Regions from separate parts of the Pseudothermotoga hypogea DSM 11164 genome, predicted to be linked through region 1. Evidence: predicted binding sites of a transcription regulator. Region 1 holds the regulator's gene; the other holds the start of a gene.
What was found. The regulator HrcA, encoded in region 1, represses chaperone genes, less so after heat shock. The targets are predictions, from matches to a motif close to ATTAGCACTCNNANNNTNNGAGTGCTAAT.
Positions count from the first base shown of each region.

Region 2: the regulator HrcA is predicted to act here: its motif matches at 5,790-5,818, upstream of dnaK (molecular chaperone DnaK).

Region 1 is NZ_CP007141.1:579,730-587,573, forward strand. Features, by position in the region: gene porA (pyruvate synthase subunit PorA) at 1-20, opposite strand, end outside; gene porD (pyruvate synthase subunit PorD) at 24-326, opposite strand; gene AJ81_RS03015 (2-oxoacid:acceptor oxidoreductase family protein) at 319-891, opposite strand; gene AJ81_RS03020 (glycoside hydrolase family 57 protein) at 893-2,497, opposite strand; gene AJ81_RS03025 (DUF4912 domain-containing protein) at 2,497-3,159, opposite strand; gene dnaJ (molecular chaperone DnaJ) at 3,305-4,420, opposite strand; gene AJ81_RS03035 (nucleotide exchange factor GrpE) at 4,404-4,943, opposite strand; gene hrcA (heat-inducible transcriptional repressor HrcA) at 4,940-5,962, opposite strand; gene AJ81_RS03045 (UDP-N-acetylmuramoyl-L-alanyl-D-glutamate--2,6-diaminopimelate ligase) at 6,064-7,545, shown strand; gene AJ81_RS03050 (UDP-N-acetylmuramoyl-tripeptide--D-alanyl-D-alanine ligase) at 7,538-7,844, shown strand, end outside.
Region 2 is NZ_CP007141.1:1,153,737-1,161,580, reverse strand. Features, by position in the region: gene AJ81_RS05765 (LacI family DNA-binding transcriptional regulator) at 89-1,096, shown strand; gene AJ81_RS05760 (ATP-dependent Clp protease ATP-binding subunit) at 1,111-3,333, opposite strand; gene AJ81_RS05755 (Hsp20/alpha crystallin family protein) at 3,383-3,829, opposite strand; gene dnaK (molecular chaperone DnaK) at 3,871-5,646, opposite strand; gene AJ81_RS05745 (MBL fold metallo-hydrolase) at 5,881-6,513, shown strand; gene hpt (hypoxanthine phosphoribosyltransferase) at 6,527-7,045, shown strand; gene recG (ATP-dependent DNA helicase RecG) at 7,148-7,844, shown strand, end outside.

The DNA.
Region 1 (7,844 bases):
ATTAAATTCTTCGTTTCCATCGCTCAGTCCTCCTTTCCTACGAACTCTGTCTCCGGGCGCATCTCGATGGCGGACTTTGGACAGACGTTCGCACACACACCACAGCCCTTGCAGTAAAAATAGTCGATTCCTTTCATTACACCTTTTTCCTGGATGATCGCTTGATCAGGACAATAGAACCAGCAGAACATACAATCTATGCACTTGGATCTATCGTATACGGGTCTCTTGACACGCCAATCACCGGTTCTATACTTTCGTGCAGTTCCTGGTTCCACTATCAAGCCCGCTATAGGCAACTCATGCCATTTTTTCAACTCAGCCACTGCACTGCACCTCCTCGTAGCCGCGTCTGAGCGCCCTGATGTTCGCCTGAATCATTTCTTCTGGAAGCTTCCGTTCGAACATCTCTCTGATCTTCTTCTCCACCACTTCAAGGTTCACCAATCCTGTAACACGTGCGAGCGTGCCGATCATGACCGTGTTGGGAACACCTCTTTTGATTTCCTGCAACGCTATGTCCGTAGCGTTCACAATGCATACTTTTCCGTTGAAATTCGTCTTCTTCCTCACAAAGTCAAAGGAGTGTTTCGTGTTGACTATGAGAACTCCATCTTCCTTTAGCCCTGAAACTATAGTCGGTGAGAGCAGAGTGTCATCGATGACCACAACCACATCGGGATTCTCGACCGAGTAGTGTACCCTGATTTTGCCTTCACTGATCCTGTTGAACGCCCTCATGGGTGCTCCAGATCTTTCTGCACCGTACTCTGGAAAAGCCTGAGCGTACTTACCTTCGTCGAGAACCGTCTCCGCCACCAACTGAGCCGCACTCTTGGCACCCTGGCCAGCCCTTGAATGCCACCTGATTTCGAAATATTTTGTAGGCACCTTATCCCTCCTTCCGGGTTTGAAAAGCTGCGTAGTATCGAAATTCAATCCACGGAAAAACGTCGTCTTCTTGCTCAAGCCTCGCAAGGAACTCTCCATCTATATTATCCTTCACAAGTTGTGTCTCAAGGTCTAAAAAGCGTTTCACATGAGTTTTGATTCTGTTAACTGCGTATTCAACGTTGGTGCCCGTAGTCATGATGAAGGGCCAGTCACTCGATTCAGCCAGGAGCAGTTCTCTCAGCATCTGGTTGAGAACCCTCGTTTTCAGCGGGTCCTTCTCCTCGAAATATGTCTCGGCGAGCCTCTTCATCCTGTCTCTGATCTCGACTAAGTGCAACTGAATCCAGTCGTTTTTACCATTCAACCAGGTATCGAAATAGCCTCCGTTACCCCACGAAGAATCTGCGGGAGTAACGATCTGGAAGCTGTCGAACTTTTCCAGCACCTCGGATGGTGTTGCGAACTTGATCTGTCTGTATCTGGAAGCCTCAACGAAAAAGTTCTCGAGAAATTCAGGACCCTCAAACCACCAATGTCCGAAAAGCTCCGTATCGAACGGTGCCACGATGACGGGAGGCTGATTGAACACGTCAGTCAAGCTATTTATCTGGGAGATTTTCTTGTTCAGAAAATCCAGAGCGTGTTCCTTAGCAGCACTGAGTGCCTCATCACGGTTGTACAACTCTTTTTTTTCGAGTGGTGTTTCCCGCGACGTGACCTTGTGGTACTTTATACCCACGTTCACCCTCACACCGCTCTTGTCTATGTAGGGTTTTATGTAGTCGTAATCCCTATCAAATCCGAGATCCCTGTAGAATTCTCTGTACCTTCCATCGCCCGGATAACCCAAGGTTGCGCTCCACACTTGTTCGCTCGACTCTGGATCCCTGGCAAACGCGAACACACCAGAAGGAGTCATTACGGGTCTGTACACATCGAAGTATGGTCGCTCATCCGCATACCAGAATGCGTGTGAATCAACGAAAAAGAACTCCACACCGTATTTTTTGAGTGTTTCATCGAGACCCGAGTGATAACCACATTCGGCCAGCCATATGCCCTTAGGCTCAAAACCGAAATGGCGTTTGAAGGTCTCCACACCGACTTTGATCTGAGTGTCGACCGCGAACGGTTGATGACGCATCAATGGGAGAAAACCGTGAGTGGCGTTGCAGGTTATCAACTGAACATTACCGAATTCGGCATGTTTCTTGAAACCATTCGCCAAGTTGCCGTTCAGCGAGTCGAGGTAATTCAAACACGCCAGAAACCTTTCTCTGTAGAAACCCGCAAGATCTCTCTCTTGCTGCGTGTTCGCTCTTGCAATTTCTTTCTCACACAGCTCAACGAGTTTCTCAGCATATTTCTTCAGTTTCTCGGTGAGTGTTGTGTTTCTGAACATTTCGAGCAGCGGAGGGCTGAGTGAGATCGTAACCTTGAACGGTACTTTCTTTTCTTGAAGCCGGTCGAACATCATCAGCAACGGCACGTAGGATTCTAAGACCGCTTCCACGTACCATCTCTCTTCCAAATAGAGATCGTGATTCGGATGGTTCACATACGGAAGATGCGTGTGCAACACGAGCAAGAAGTATCCGTTCATCATCTACCACTCTCCACTTGAGACGATATGTGTATTCGTTCAACTGGTTTCAAGGGAGGTTCACCAATCTTCACAGTACGCTTGCCCTTGATGATCCATCTCTGGCGGACAGAAGTTGAAGGTGTGTTCGAGGGGGTGCGTGCAACGTTGGATCTGAGAACGGGAACGAACTTTCCTTCCGCCTTGAAACCGAGTTCAGCAAGGTAATCGGCGTTTGCCATCGGAACGTGGAAATAATAATTCCTCGTCATCGAAAGATGAACGCCCGCTTCGAAGATCCGATGGGCGTTGGTTCCATCGAAGACGATGTAGGTCACGTCGTAGAGCCGCAGCAACACCTCTTTCTGTGCTGAAAGCTTTGAGAGAGTTTCGCTCGAAAGATCCCAGTATACATAAACCAGATTCGGGTTGACCGAGAGCAACACGAGCCTGTCAGAACCGTACGATTGTGGCAGTCCATTTTCACGGATCTCTTGCGGCGGACTGGCTTTTTCTTCCTTTTTTTGAGAAACCAGCGATTTCGCAAAATCTTGAAGGAGTTTGAGGACCTCGCTTTTCTTCATCCGCTTCTTGACCTTCAAGCCCAGTTTCCTCGCAAGAGCCTTGGCTTCCTGAATAGTGGGGTTCTTTGAGAGGAAGACTTCGAGTTCTTCGCAGGTCATGTTCTTGCCCCCTTTTTGAAATTTTCACAAACTATTCTATCATGTTCTCATCTCGTTGTAAAACGGGGAAAAAAGAAAAAAACTCCGCACTTGCGGAGTATAAACGGTCACAATCGTCACATTTTCCAAAAATCACCTAAAATTTTCAAGAAACGTCTATGCCCTTCTCCTTCGCTATTTCCCTCAGTAACTGTGCTTCTTTCATGGAAAGCCGTTCAGGTATCTTCACGTTCACCGTGACGTAGAGGTCTCCGCGTTTCGCAGTTCTCAGAGATGGAGCGCCTTCTCCCCTGAGCCTGAACACCGTGCCAGGTTGTGTACCTGCGGGTATTCTGAGCATCGTAGAGCTTCCGTCTGGCAAATCTATGCGCACCGTTGTTCCAAGGATGGCCTGCAGATAGTCTATCGTGATCTCGGTGTATATGTCGTCATCTTGACGTTTGAATCTTCTGTCCGGTCGCACATGGACGATAACGTAGAGATCACCGTAAGGTCCTCCGTTATATCCCGCATTACCTCCAGCCTCTATCTTGAGTCTGGTCCCATCCATAACACCCGCAGGTATGTTGACTGTCGTTCTGACTTTCTTCTTCAACCTGCCGGTGCCACCACAAATGTGGCATCTCTCTTTGACCACACGCCCAGTTCCACCGCAGGTGGGACACGTTCTCGTGCTCACAAAAACACCAAAGATGCTCCTTCTCTCCTCTCTCAGTATCCCCGAACCGTGACACCTGGGACAAGTTTGATAACCGCTCCCCGGCTCGATCCCATCGCCATGGCAGTGGTCACATACTTCGTACCTGTCGTACTCTATGGGCATTTGTTTACCAAGGAGCGATTCTATGAAATCTATTTCGACCGTTACACTGATGTCCTCACCCGCTCTGCGCCTCGCCGTCCTCTGGGCCTCTTGCGTTGAACCCCTATCGCCAAAGAAAATATCGAAGACATCCCGGCCAAAGAAACTTTCGAAATCTCTGAATATGTCCTCGAACGTGGTGGACGAAGTCTGCTGTGAAAACTCATGTTCTCCAACGTAACCGAACCTGTCGTACATGGCCCGTTTTTGTGGATCGCTCAGGACCTCGTACGCTTCCTGGATCTCCTTGAATTTCTCCTCGGCTTGTTTCTTGTTCTCCGGGTGCAGATCGGGATGCCATTGTTTTATCAACTTCTTGTACGCTTTCTTTATTTCCTCTTCAGACGCGTCCCTCGGAACACCGAGGATCGCGTAGTAATCTTTATACTGTCTGGGCACCGTTGTCACCTCTCGAAGGTTTCACAGCCACCTTGACCTTCGCTGGCTTTAGAACCTTAGAATGATACTTGTATCCGTTTTCAACGACTTCGAGCACGTCGTATTCTTCCTTTTCTTTGGTCTCGATTCTCTCAACGGCTTCATGCTCGAACGGATCGAACTTTTGACCGACCTCTATTTTGAAAAATCCCTCGTTGTTGAGCAGTTTCCAGAGCTTCTTGTAGATCAACTTCATCCCTTTGTAGAAATCCTCAAACGTTGCACCCTGTTCAACAGCATTGAAAGCGCGCTCGAGATCGTCGAGCACGGGGATGAGTTTGGTCAGAAGATACTCGTTTGCATTTTTGAGGATCATTTCTCTGTCCCTGAGCGTGTCCTTCTTGAAATTCTCGAATTCGGCTTTCAGCTGCTTGAGATATTTTGTGAGCTGTTCCTTCTCTTTTGTGAGCTTTTCGATCAGGTCCTCCTCGACCGTTTCAGGTTTATTCTCAACCATCTCGTTGAGTTTTTCGTTCTCAGTCATCTTTCCACCTCCCGTGTGACCACTGTGAAGTACTCCGTCAACCTGCTGGTGACGTAAGTCAGGACGTTCATTATCTCCTCGTACTTGATGATCTTTGACGTCACGACAACTATCTTACCCATTGGCTCATTCTCCTTGCGATAAGAATCAACGAAAATTGAGAACCTTTCCAGTCCCTGCAAACCGTGCTCACTACCTATAAACACTGCGGGGACTTCCTGAACTCTATCCATGAAAGCTTTCAACAATCCGTCGTCAGACAAGAAACGCGAAAGATTCCTTATTTCGTCTATGTTGAACGTCTCACCACTTATGAGAACGTCGAGGCCGAACTTTATCATGCTGTTCCTCAAATCGTCCTTCAACGAACTGATGAGCTGTTCAGACAAATCTATCAGGGACTCGTCCCAGTCACTTTCGAACACTTCGCCCGTGAGGCTGTCGATGCTTCTGCCTTTGAGCAATCTGTTCAGCAGATTTTCAAGCATGGAATGATCCACATCAGTGAAACTCCTGAAAGGTATGAATTTCATGAGACCCAGTTCCGTTACAACGGAAATCAAGTAATGGTTTTTTGTGATCGGCGTCACGATAGCTCTCAGGATCTTCAAACGGCCTGTGTCAGGTTTTTCCAGCACCACGGCTCCTTTCGTCATGCGTGCCAAAGCGATCGCCGCTCCTTCAAGAATTCTTTCCATGTCGCCGTACGTCAGAGGATAGCGCACGTTTATCTGGTGAGACCTCTGCGCGTAGTCTTTGGCGAGCTTCAAGGTTTCGTCCACGTAAAACCTGAAGCCTTTGTCCGTAGGGATTCTCCCAGCAGAGGTATGCGGTTGATAAAGATAACCCAGATACTCCAGCTTTCTCAAATCGTTTCTGACCGTCGCAGCACTGCACGAAAGATTCGACACGTTCAAGACGTGCTCCGAACTCACAGGTTTTTTCGTGATGATGTACTCCCTGACCACGCAGTAAAGGATCTTCTTCTGCCTCTCGTTGACCCGCGCGTCCCGTCTCATATTATCACTCTCGACATTCGAGTGCTAATTTCAGCATAGCACAGTTCGTCGTCCTTGTCAAGACTGCAAGGTGGTATTAGAATCTTCATAGAGGTGATCCAATGCACATTGAAAAAGTGATCGAATCACTGAGACCCATACTCGTCGTAGCCAATTTGGACGGGAACATGAATCATGGGATCAGCGACATTGTGAACAACTCGAGTCAAGTCAGACCGAATTGTCTGTTTGTGTGCCACAGGGGTAGAAAGTTCGACTCACACGAGATAGCACAGGAAATATACAACAAGGGAGCCTCCCTGCTCGTTTCCGAACGACCCCTGAACGGTAGCATCCCCCATTTGATTGTCAGCGACACGCGACTCGCAGAGGCCATGCTGGCGGACGCGTTCTTTGAAAAGCCTTACAAGAAGCTTCTTACCATTGGTGTCACAGGGACCAACGGTAAGACCACGAGTGTTCATCTGTTTCACCATGTGTTGCAGAGTTTTTCGAGTCGTGGCAGTTTGCTCGGAACCGTTCATTATGAAATTCTCGGCGAGCCCAAGTTCCATCATGACAACACGACGCCAGGTGCCATCGAGATCCTCAGGGCAATGCGTAAGACTGTCGATAAGGCTGGTTCACACTTCGTGATGGAAGTTTCCTCACATGCGCTTTCTCTAAAACGTGTTGAAACCGTTAGATTTGACATCGCCGCGCTCACGAACATAACGAGGGATCATCTGGACTTTCATCAAACCTTCGAAGAGTACACGCAGACGAAACTGCACATATTTGATCTGCTCAAAGAGAATGGCATCGCATTGATAAGTGATGAGTACTCGCACCTGCTGAACAAAAAGGTGAGAAAAATCGTCTATGGCATTTCCCGGCAGAGCCATTATCGGATTCAAAACCTTGAGGTCAGCAAACGGGGGACAAGGTTTGAGATAGAGTGCCCTGCAGGAAAGTACAAACTCTGGATCAGGATCCCCGGTTACCACAACGCCATGAACGCGACTTTGGTGTTTGCCGGTTTGGTGGAACTTGGTTATGATCCAAACGACGTTGCCGCTTCCATAGCTTCTTTCCAAGGTGTCGATGGTCGTTTCCAGTTCATTCCCGAAGCTTCCCTGCTTGGGATAGACGTGGTTGTGGATTTCGCACACAGTCCAGACGCACTGGAAAAAACTCTGGTCACCGCGAGACATTTGACCAGTGGTAGGATCATCACGGTGTTCGGGGCTGGTGGACAAGCGGACAAAGGTAAGAGGCCGATGATGGCTCAAATCGTGTGCCGATACTCGGACGTTGCGATCATAACGACGGACGATCCCAGGGGTGAAGATCCCATCGAGATACTCAACGAAGTTGAAAGCGGTGTGCCATCAGGGGCGGCGTACCTCGTTATCCCGGATCGGCGTGAAGCGATCGAAACGGCCATCACTCTTGCAAACAGAGGAGATATGGTCGTCATCGCGGGGAGGGGGCACGAAGAGTATCAGATCTTCTCGGACGAGAGAAAAATACCCTTCAAAGATGCGGACGTGGCCAGAGAAATAATCGTTCAGGAGTACCAGAGGGAAAGAAGGCATGTTTGAGAATGCGAAGTTTGTGATTGACTCTCGAGAAGCATTCGATGGTTGTGTTTTTGTCGCACTCAAGGGAGAGAAGACGGACGGACATCTTTACGTACGCCAAGCACTCGAAAAAGGTGCGTCCTTGGCTGTCGTGGAACGAGACGTCGACGTGCCCAAAGAAAAACTGTACCTCGTGAAGGACACCAGGTATTTTCTCCAACAGATGGCAGCACAAAAACTTGCTATGTATGATCCTCAAATCGTCGGTATAACTGGTTCGAACGGCAAGACGACCACAAAAGAGATGATACATCACTGTC
Region 2 (7,844 bases), 570 kb from region 1:
CGTAACTGAACTGTGGTCCTCTGTCGTGCAACAGTGAAGGTACTATGATGTAGAATAATCTTGAACACGAAAACAGGGGTGAACGGTCCTGAAGGTTACTCTCAAAGACATAGCGAGAGAGCTTGGAGTTAACGTTTCCACAGTGTCGCGGGCGTTGAACGGAAAACCCGGCGTGAGCGAAGAGTTGCGGAACAGAATCCTGGAATTCGCCAGAATGAAGGGATATTCCCCAGACCTTGCCGCCGTTGGTTTGAGGAAGGGAAAGACGAAGATCATCGGAGTTCTGATCCCAGACGTTTCTAATCCCTTCTTTGCGCAAATTCTGCGTGGCATGGAGAGGGTGTTCTACCCGCTGGGGTATCACCTGCTGTTGTGTTCGACGGACGAGAATACCGAAAAGGAAGAAGAGAATCTCAGAACACTCCTGAGTCAGAGAGTGGAAGGCATCCTCGCCGCCCCCACCGACTCCGGTGGCAACAGATCCATTTACAAAAAAATCGTGGACTCGAACGTGCCGCTGGTCTTTTTCGACAGGATCGTTCCGAATCTTGAGACGAGTTACGTGATAACAGACAACGAGGGTGGAGTTGCGGAACTCGTGCGTTACGTGTACGAGAAAGGTCACAGGAGCCTCGGTGTCATCACTCTCAGATCACGCTCCTACACTGGCAAAATGCGCCTTTCAGGCATACTGAAGTGCTGTGACGAACTCGGGATGCTGGTTAAGGAAGAGTGGATCTTAGATGGCCATTCAACTCAGGAAGGTGCGTACCAGGCAGCGAAGAAACTGTTTCAACTCGAAGACAAACCAACGTCACTGATCGTCTGCAACAACCTCATGATGCTCGGAGTTATGAAGGCGGTGAAAGAGCTGAACGTGAAAGTGCCCGAAGACATTTCCGTGGTCTCATTCGACGACTCTTACTGGAACGAGATATTCGATCCACCGATCACGTGCGTGGCTCAGGAACCAGAGCAGATGGGCTTGATCGCGGCGACCATGATGATGGATCTTTTGATGCACGGCTCCAGACCCGCAAAAACTGTCCTGAAGGCGCACTTCATTGAGAGAGCCTCTGTGAAGCAAATAAAATGAGGGGCGCTGGCCCCTCATTTTTTGAATATCACCCCGTATTCGTCCGCGTCGATCGTCAAGGTTTCACCTTCCGCGAACTCGCCAGAGATGATCTTGTCCGCCAGGATCGATTCGACCTCGTTCTCTATGATCCTTCTCAGAGGCCTTGCTCCCAGCGCGGGAAGATATCCCCTGTTGGCAAGGTACTCCTTCGCCGCCTCGGTGAAAACGATGTTTCTCTTCTGCTCCCTGATTCTCTCTTCGAGCCTCTTCAGCTGTAGCTCGACGATCTTCTTCATGTGTTCCAGAGTCAGTGGCTTGAAAATTATGGCCGCGTCGATCCTGTTGATGAACTCGGGTTTGAAGTGTCTCCTCATCTCATCTTCGATCAAGCCCGTCAGGTTCGTTATGCCCTCTTCGAGCGCATCGAGTATCTGCTGACTCGCTATGTTGCTTGTCATTATGATGATCGTGTTTCTGAAATCGACCGTGTTGCCCTTGCCATCCGTGAGCCTTCCATCGTCGAAGACCTGCAACAGCACGTTGAAAACTTCGGGATGCGCCTTCTCTATCTCATCCAGTAGGATCACGCTGTAAGGCCTTCTGCGAACCGCTTCGGTGAGTTGACCACCCTCTTCGTAACCGACATAGCCAGGTGGCGCACCTATGAGTCTGCTGACAGAATGTTTCTCGGTGTACTCACTCATGTCGATCCTGATCAGTGCGTCTTCCGTTCCGAACAGCACCTCGGCGAGCGCCTTGGCAAGTTCAGTTTTACCAACACCGGTAGGCCCGAGGAACAGAAACACTCCCGAAGGCCTCTTCGGATCCTTGAGTCCCGCACGTGCCTTTCTTATCGTCCTGGCGACGGTTGAGACTGCGTCTTCCTGATCAACGACTCTTCTGTGCAACAGTTCCTCGAGATGCATCAACTTTTCACGCTCAGATTCCATCATTCTCGAAACCGGTATGCCTGTCCACTGTTCGACGACCTTCGCTATTTCGTTCTCGTCGACTATCTTTTGATCCTCCGACAATCTCTTCATGGCGGCCGCTTCGTCGATCAAGTCGATCGCCTTGTCTGGCAAGAACCTGTCGGTGATGTACCTCGCACCAAGTTTCGCCGCTGCGACGAGCGCCTCATCCGTTATCGTCACGCCGTGATGCTTCTCGAACTCTTTCTTGATGCCTTTAAGAATTTCTATCGTCTCTTCGACGCTCGGTTCACCGACCATCACGGGTTGAAACCTCCGTGCGAGCGCCTTGTCCTTCTCAACGTATTTCCTGTACTCGTTGATCGTGGTTGCTCCAATCACCTGCATCTCGCCACGCGCCAACTCTGGCTTGAGCAAGTTCGCTGCGTCCACAGCACCTTCTGCTGCGCCCGCTCCCACCACCGTGTGGAGCTCGTCGATGAAGAGAATATACTGGGCCGAGTTTTTCTTCAGCGCATCGATGAGTTTCTTCATCCGCTCTTCGAATTCACCGCGGAACTTCGTACCCGCAATGATCCTTCCCATGTCGAGCTTGAGCAACTTCTTGTTCTTCAAAAAGCCTGGAACCTCACCTTTGACTATCTTTTGTGCGAGTCCCTCGACAATCGCGGTTTTTCCAACACCTGGATCGCCTATGAGAACAGGATTGTTCTTGAACTTTCTTCCGAGTATCTGTATCACTCTCTGTATCTCTTTTTCCCTGCCTATCACTGGTAAAAGCTTTCCTTCCTTCGCCATGCGCGTGAGGTCCTCTGTGAACTTGAAGAGGACATCGACGTTTTCATCCTCTACGGTTTTGCCGCTCGTTCTGAGATCCCTTATGGCCTCGTACACCTTGTCGGGTGTGACACCGTAACGCGTCAACAATCTGTAAGTCATCGAACTGGGCGAGAGGATCATTCCCAGTAGCAGATGGTCCGTTCCGACCTTTTCATCTCCCATTCTGCGAGCTTCTCTTTTAGCTTCTTCCAACACGTGCCTGGCATCGGGGGTTATGTAGATCTGAGAAATTTGACCATGACCGTAAGGGTTGTGCGATCGCATGCCGTATTTACTCACAAACGAGGACGTTTCGTCCCTCAAAGAGTCTATGTTAACGCCTATCTTTCTCAGTATGTCGACGGCAGCGTTGTCACCGTCTTCGAGTATGGCGAGCAGGATGTGCTCGGAAGACATCTGATTCTGGGCGTACCTGCTGAGTATGTCCTGTACAGCTCCGAGCACTCTCTGCGCGCTCTCCGTGTAGTCTTTGAAGTCTATCAAGGATTTCACCTCCTTGAAAATTAAGGGGCGGTTGCCCGCCCCTCGTATCTCACTCGACTTTCACATCCACGACCTTCGCCTTCACTTCCTCGCGTTTCGGGATCGTGATGGTGAGAACTCCGTTTTCATACTTTGCCTTGATCTTTTCGGTATCGACGTAGTCGGGCAGGACCATGCACCTTTCGAATTTTCCGTAGGACCTTTCGAAGACTCTGTAGTTCCTGTCTTTGTGCTCGCGCTCGAGCTTCTTCTCACCGGAGATCTTGAGCACGTTGTCCTCGACTTTTACGGTGATGTCTTTTCTGTCCATTCCTGGGATCTCAGCCTCGATGACCAGCTCTTTCTCCGTCTCGTACACGTCGATGTCTGGCGTGAAACGGTAGACATCTGCGCTTCTTCTCAGACTCGGAGTGAAGAAGTCTTCAAAGAGTCTGTCGATCTCCCTCTGAAGTTCTCTGAACGGTCTGAAGAAGTCCTCGCGTCTTTCGAGCAACATACACATCCCTCCTTTCACAGGTCAGGGTTTTATTTGATTTTTCATTGAGCACCCGGTTCTTGTTTACGCACGCTTTCGTACAGATACTGGCCTATCTTCATGCTCTCGCGCTGGAGATCGTCGAACAGCAGTTTGACCTTTGCTATGTCGTCGCGGTTGATCGCATCCCTCAGATCCTTTATGAGATTCTCGAGCCTGTCTTTTAGATCCTGTGGCAACTTATCTGCATGTTCTTTCAGTGTCTTGTTCACACTGTAAGCAAGATCGTCTGCTTTGTTCTTGAGTTCGACCTCTTCACGTTTCCTCCTGTCTTGTTCTTCGTATCTCTGAGCTTCCTCGATCATCTTTTTGATCTCGTCTTCTCTGAGCTTGTGCCGACCTGTGACCACCATGGATTGTTCTTTGTTGGACGCCAGATCTTTCGCCGAGACGTGCACGATACCGTCGCTGTCTATGTCGAAGGTCACCTCTATCTGTGGCACTCCCCTTGGTGCTGGCGGTATGTCCACGAGCCTGAAACTTCCGAGGAATATGTTGTCCCTCGCCATGGCTCGTTCGCCCTGGTAGACTCTGATCTCCACTTCAGTCTGGAAGTCCTCGGCCGTGGTGAAGATCTTGCTTTTTCTCACGGGTATCGTCGTGTTGCGTGGTATGATGGGTTCCATGAGCCCGCCTTTCACTTCTATACCGAGCGTCAGCGGGGTGACGTCGACCAGAACGATGTCCTTTTCCTTGGCACTGCCGGCGAGTATGGCTGCCTGTATTGCCGCACCGATCGCGACCGCTTCGTCTGGATTCACGCTCTTGTTCGGTTCTTTTCCGAAGATCTCGTAGATCAGCCTCTGGACCATCGGAGTTCTGGTCATTCCACCAACGAGTATGATTTCGTCAATATCTCTGGGCGAGAGCTTCGCATCGTTCAAAGCCCTTTCGATCGGACCTTTTGTCATCTCGACGAGGTCTTTCACGAGTGATTCGTAAAGCGCCCTGGTCAATCTGGTTTCCAAATGCAGTGGTCCAGAACTCGTTGCGGTGATGTACGGCAAGCTTATGTCAGTCTCAAGCTTGGTCGAAAGTTCGATCTTGGCCTTTTCCGCAGCGTCTCTGAGTCTTTGCAACGCCTGCTTGTCTTCCCTCAGGTCTATACCATGCTGTTTCTTGAACTCTTCTGCAAGCCAGTCGATGATCCTCTGGTCGAAATCGTCGCCACCGAGATGGTTGTTACCACTCGTGGCTATGACCTGTATGACACCTTCGCTGATCTCGAGTATCGAAACGTCGAACGTGCCACCGCCCAGGTCGTAGACGAGTACTTTCTGTTCCTTCTTTTTATCGAGACCGTAAGCGAGCGCAGCGGCTGTCGGTTCGTTGATGATCCTCAACACCTCGAAACCAGCTATCTGGCCGGCTTCCTTGGTCGCTTGTCTCTGGGCGTCGTTGAAGTACGCAGGACACGTGATGACCGCCTTCTTGATCTTGCCACCCAGGTACTGTTCGGCGTCCTTCTTCATCTTCATGAGTATGTACGCGCTGATCTGTTGTGGCGTGTATTCTTTGTCGTCTATCCTGACTTTGTAGTCCGAACCCATTTTGCGCTTTATGGATTTGATCGTCCTTTCGGAGTTGAGAATCATCTGTCTCTTGGCGGGTTCTCCAACCAGTATTTCACCCGTTTTCGTGAACGCCACAATGGAAGGAGTGAGTCTGCTTCCTTCGGCGTTCGGTATGACCTCTATCGAGCCATCTGGCTTCATCCACGCTATTACAGAGTTGGTCGTTCCAAGGTCGATACCCACAACGAATTCCCTATCACTCATTCTTTCCACCTCCTGGATCGTTTCCACTTCCATTATATTGAGGTGACAACAACCTGTCAAGGGGTCTGGAAAAAATTTGCTTAGGACTATATTCCATATCAACAAAAGAATTTCTATATCATAATGTTTTCGCATATAAATTGTATAGCGCTCGTATCATTTAACTGCTACCAGTCCACTTTCGATGGATGAGCATGAAACATCCTGTTATAATCGAATCGAGGGGGGAACGTTGTGAAGCTCACATGGTTTGGACACGCCTGTTTTCTCATCGAGCATCAGGACATCCGTATCCTGACAGACCCGTTCGACAGTTCCGTTGGCTACAAAGTACCGAACGTTTCTGTCGACATCGTCACGGAGAGCCATCAACACTTTGACCACAACGCACATCATTTGCTCAAAGGAGATTTCCAACTCATCAAGGAACTGGGAGAGTACAGTTTCAAGAAACTGAGAATCAAGGGCGTGAAGAGCTTCCACGACGAAGCCGGCGGAAGCAGAAGGGGCACAAACATCGTGTTCGTGTTCGAATTTTCGGATTGGACTGTGGCACACTTGGGAGACCTTGGTCACGTGCTGAATCCTCAGCAGGTTGAACAGATCGGTCAAGTGAACGTGCTGTTGATCCCTGTCGGAGGCACCTTCACCGTTGGTCCCGAAGAAGCCAAAAAGATCGTCGAACACTTGCAACCAAACGTCGTGGTTCCCATGCATTACAAAACCAAATACATCAAGTTCGATCTGAGGCCTGTCGAGGATTTCCTGAAATTATTCACGAACGTTAAAAGATTGTCGGAAAGCGCCTTCGAACTCACAGAAGAGGTAAAATCTCATCGAGCAGTCGTTTACGTTCCATCCATCTGAAAGGAGGCTCTCTGTGAGTGTAGAAGTCCTGCTCGATGAAAAGATCATCAAAGAGCGTATCAAACAGCTCGCGAAGGAGATTGAGAATTACTACAAGGACAAGACCGAAACGCTTCATGCCATCTGTGTTCTGAAAGGTTCAATCCATTTTTTCAGCGAGCTCATGCTGAATCTGAACATGCACGTGAACTACTCCTTCGTGCACGTCTCAAGTTACGCGGGCACCGAATCTACCGGCAGGATCAGGGTCAAATCCTGGGTGGATGAACCACTCCAGGACAAGTACGTGCTCGTCGTGGAGGACATAGTCGACACGGGCAACACGCTGAGGTATATTCTGAATTACTTGAAAAAGTACAGGCCAGCCGATCTGAAAGTGGCCACTCTCGTCGAGAAGGAGAAATACCAGCACGGTATTCCCATCGACTTCGTGGGCTTCAAAGTGCAGGATGTCTTTTTGATCGGTTATGGTCTGGATTACGAAGAAAAGTACAGAAACCTTCCATACATAGGATACCTGAAGAACACATGAAGAAGGCTTTCATGATCACCGCAAGTATAGTTTTAGCTCTGATCGTTTCGATGCTCCTCATCTGCCTGGATCAGTTGATCAAGGCGAGAATCGGTGTGATCTATGAAAAAAGCACGAGAACCTCTATCCACGCGCCCCATTCTCGTTGAAGAGTTCCTCAAGGACCTCGAGGAACTCATCATGAATGTCCTCGACAGTCGAACCTCGCTGGAGGAACTATCTGGGTGGATCGATCAATCACGAGAGCTCCTACAAGATCCACTGTTGGACGATGCCGATGCACGCGAAAAATTGGATCAACTCATCGACTATCTGAAACCAACCGTGGAACTTCCGAAAGAACGTGCCCTCAAGCGTCTGACCAACGCTTTGGGCATGATCGAAAGGTACAGATCCTGGCATTTCTTCGCAAAACCTGACCCGTCTCAAGCAAAGCAGCTCTCGCTGGACATAAAGTCTGCACGAGGCGTTGGACCAAGAAGGGAAAAGCTACTTCGCAAGCTTGAGATAAACAGCTTGAGGGATCTGGTGTTTTACTTTCCGCGAGATTATGAAGATCGGCGCAGAGTGATATCTTTGAAGGACCTGTTGTTAGGCGAAAAAGTCACCACGAGAGGAAAAATATCGAGCGTGGAGATGAAAAGCGTTTCGGGCATGAAGATCGTGGCGGCGGTACTCGCAGACGGAATACACCATGTTCTGTTGAAGTGGTTCAACCAGGAGTTCATTTACAGACAGCTTCAAACTCTCAAGGGCAAAGAAGTGTACGTGACCGGGACCGTGAAGAAAGGCATGTTTG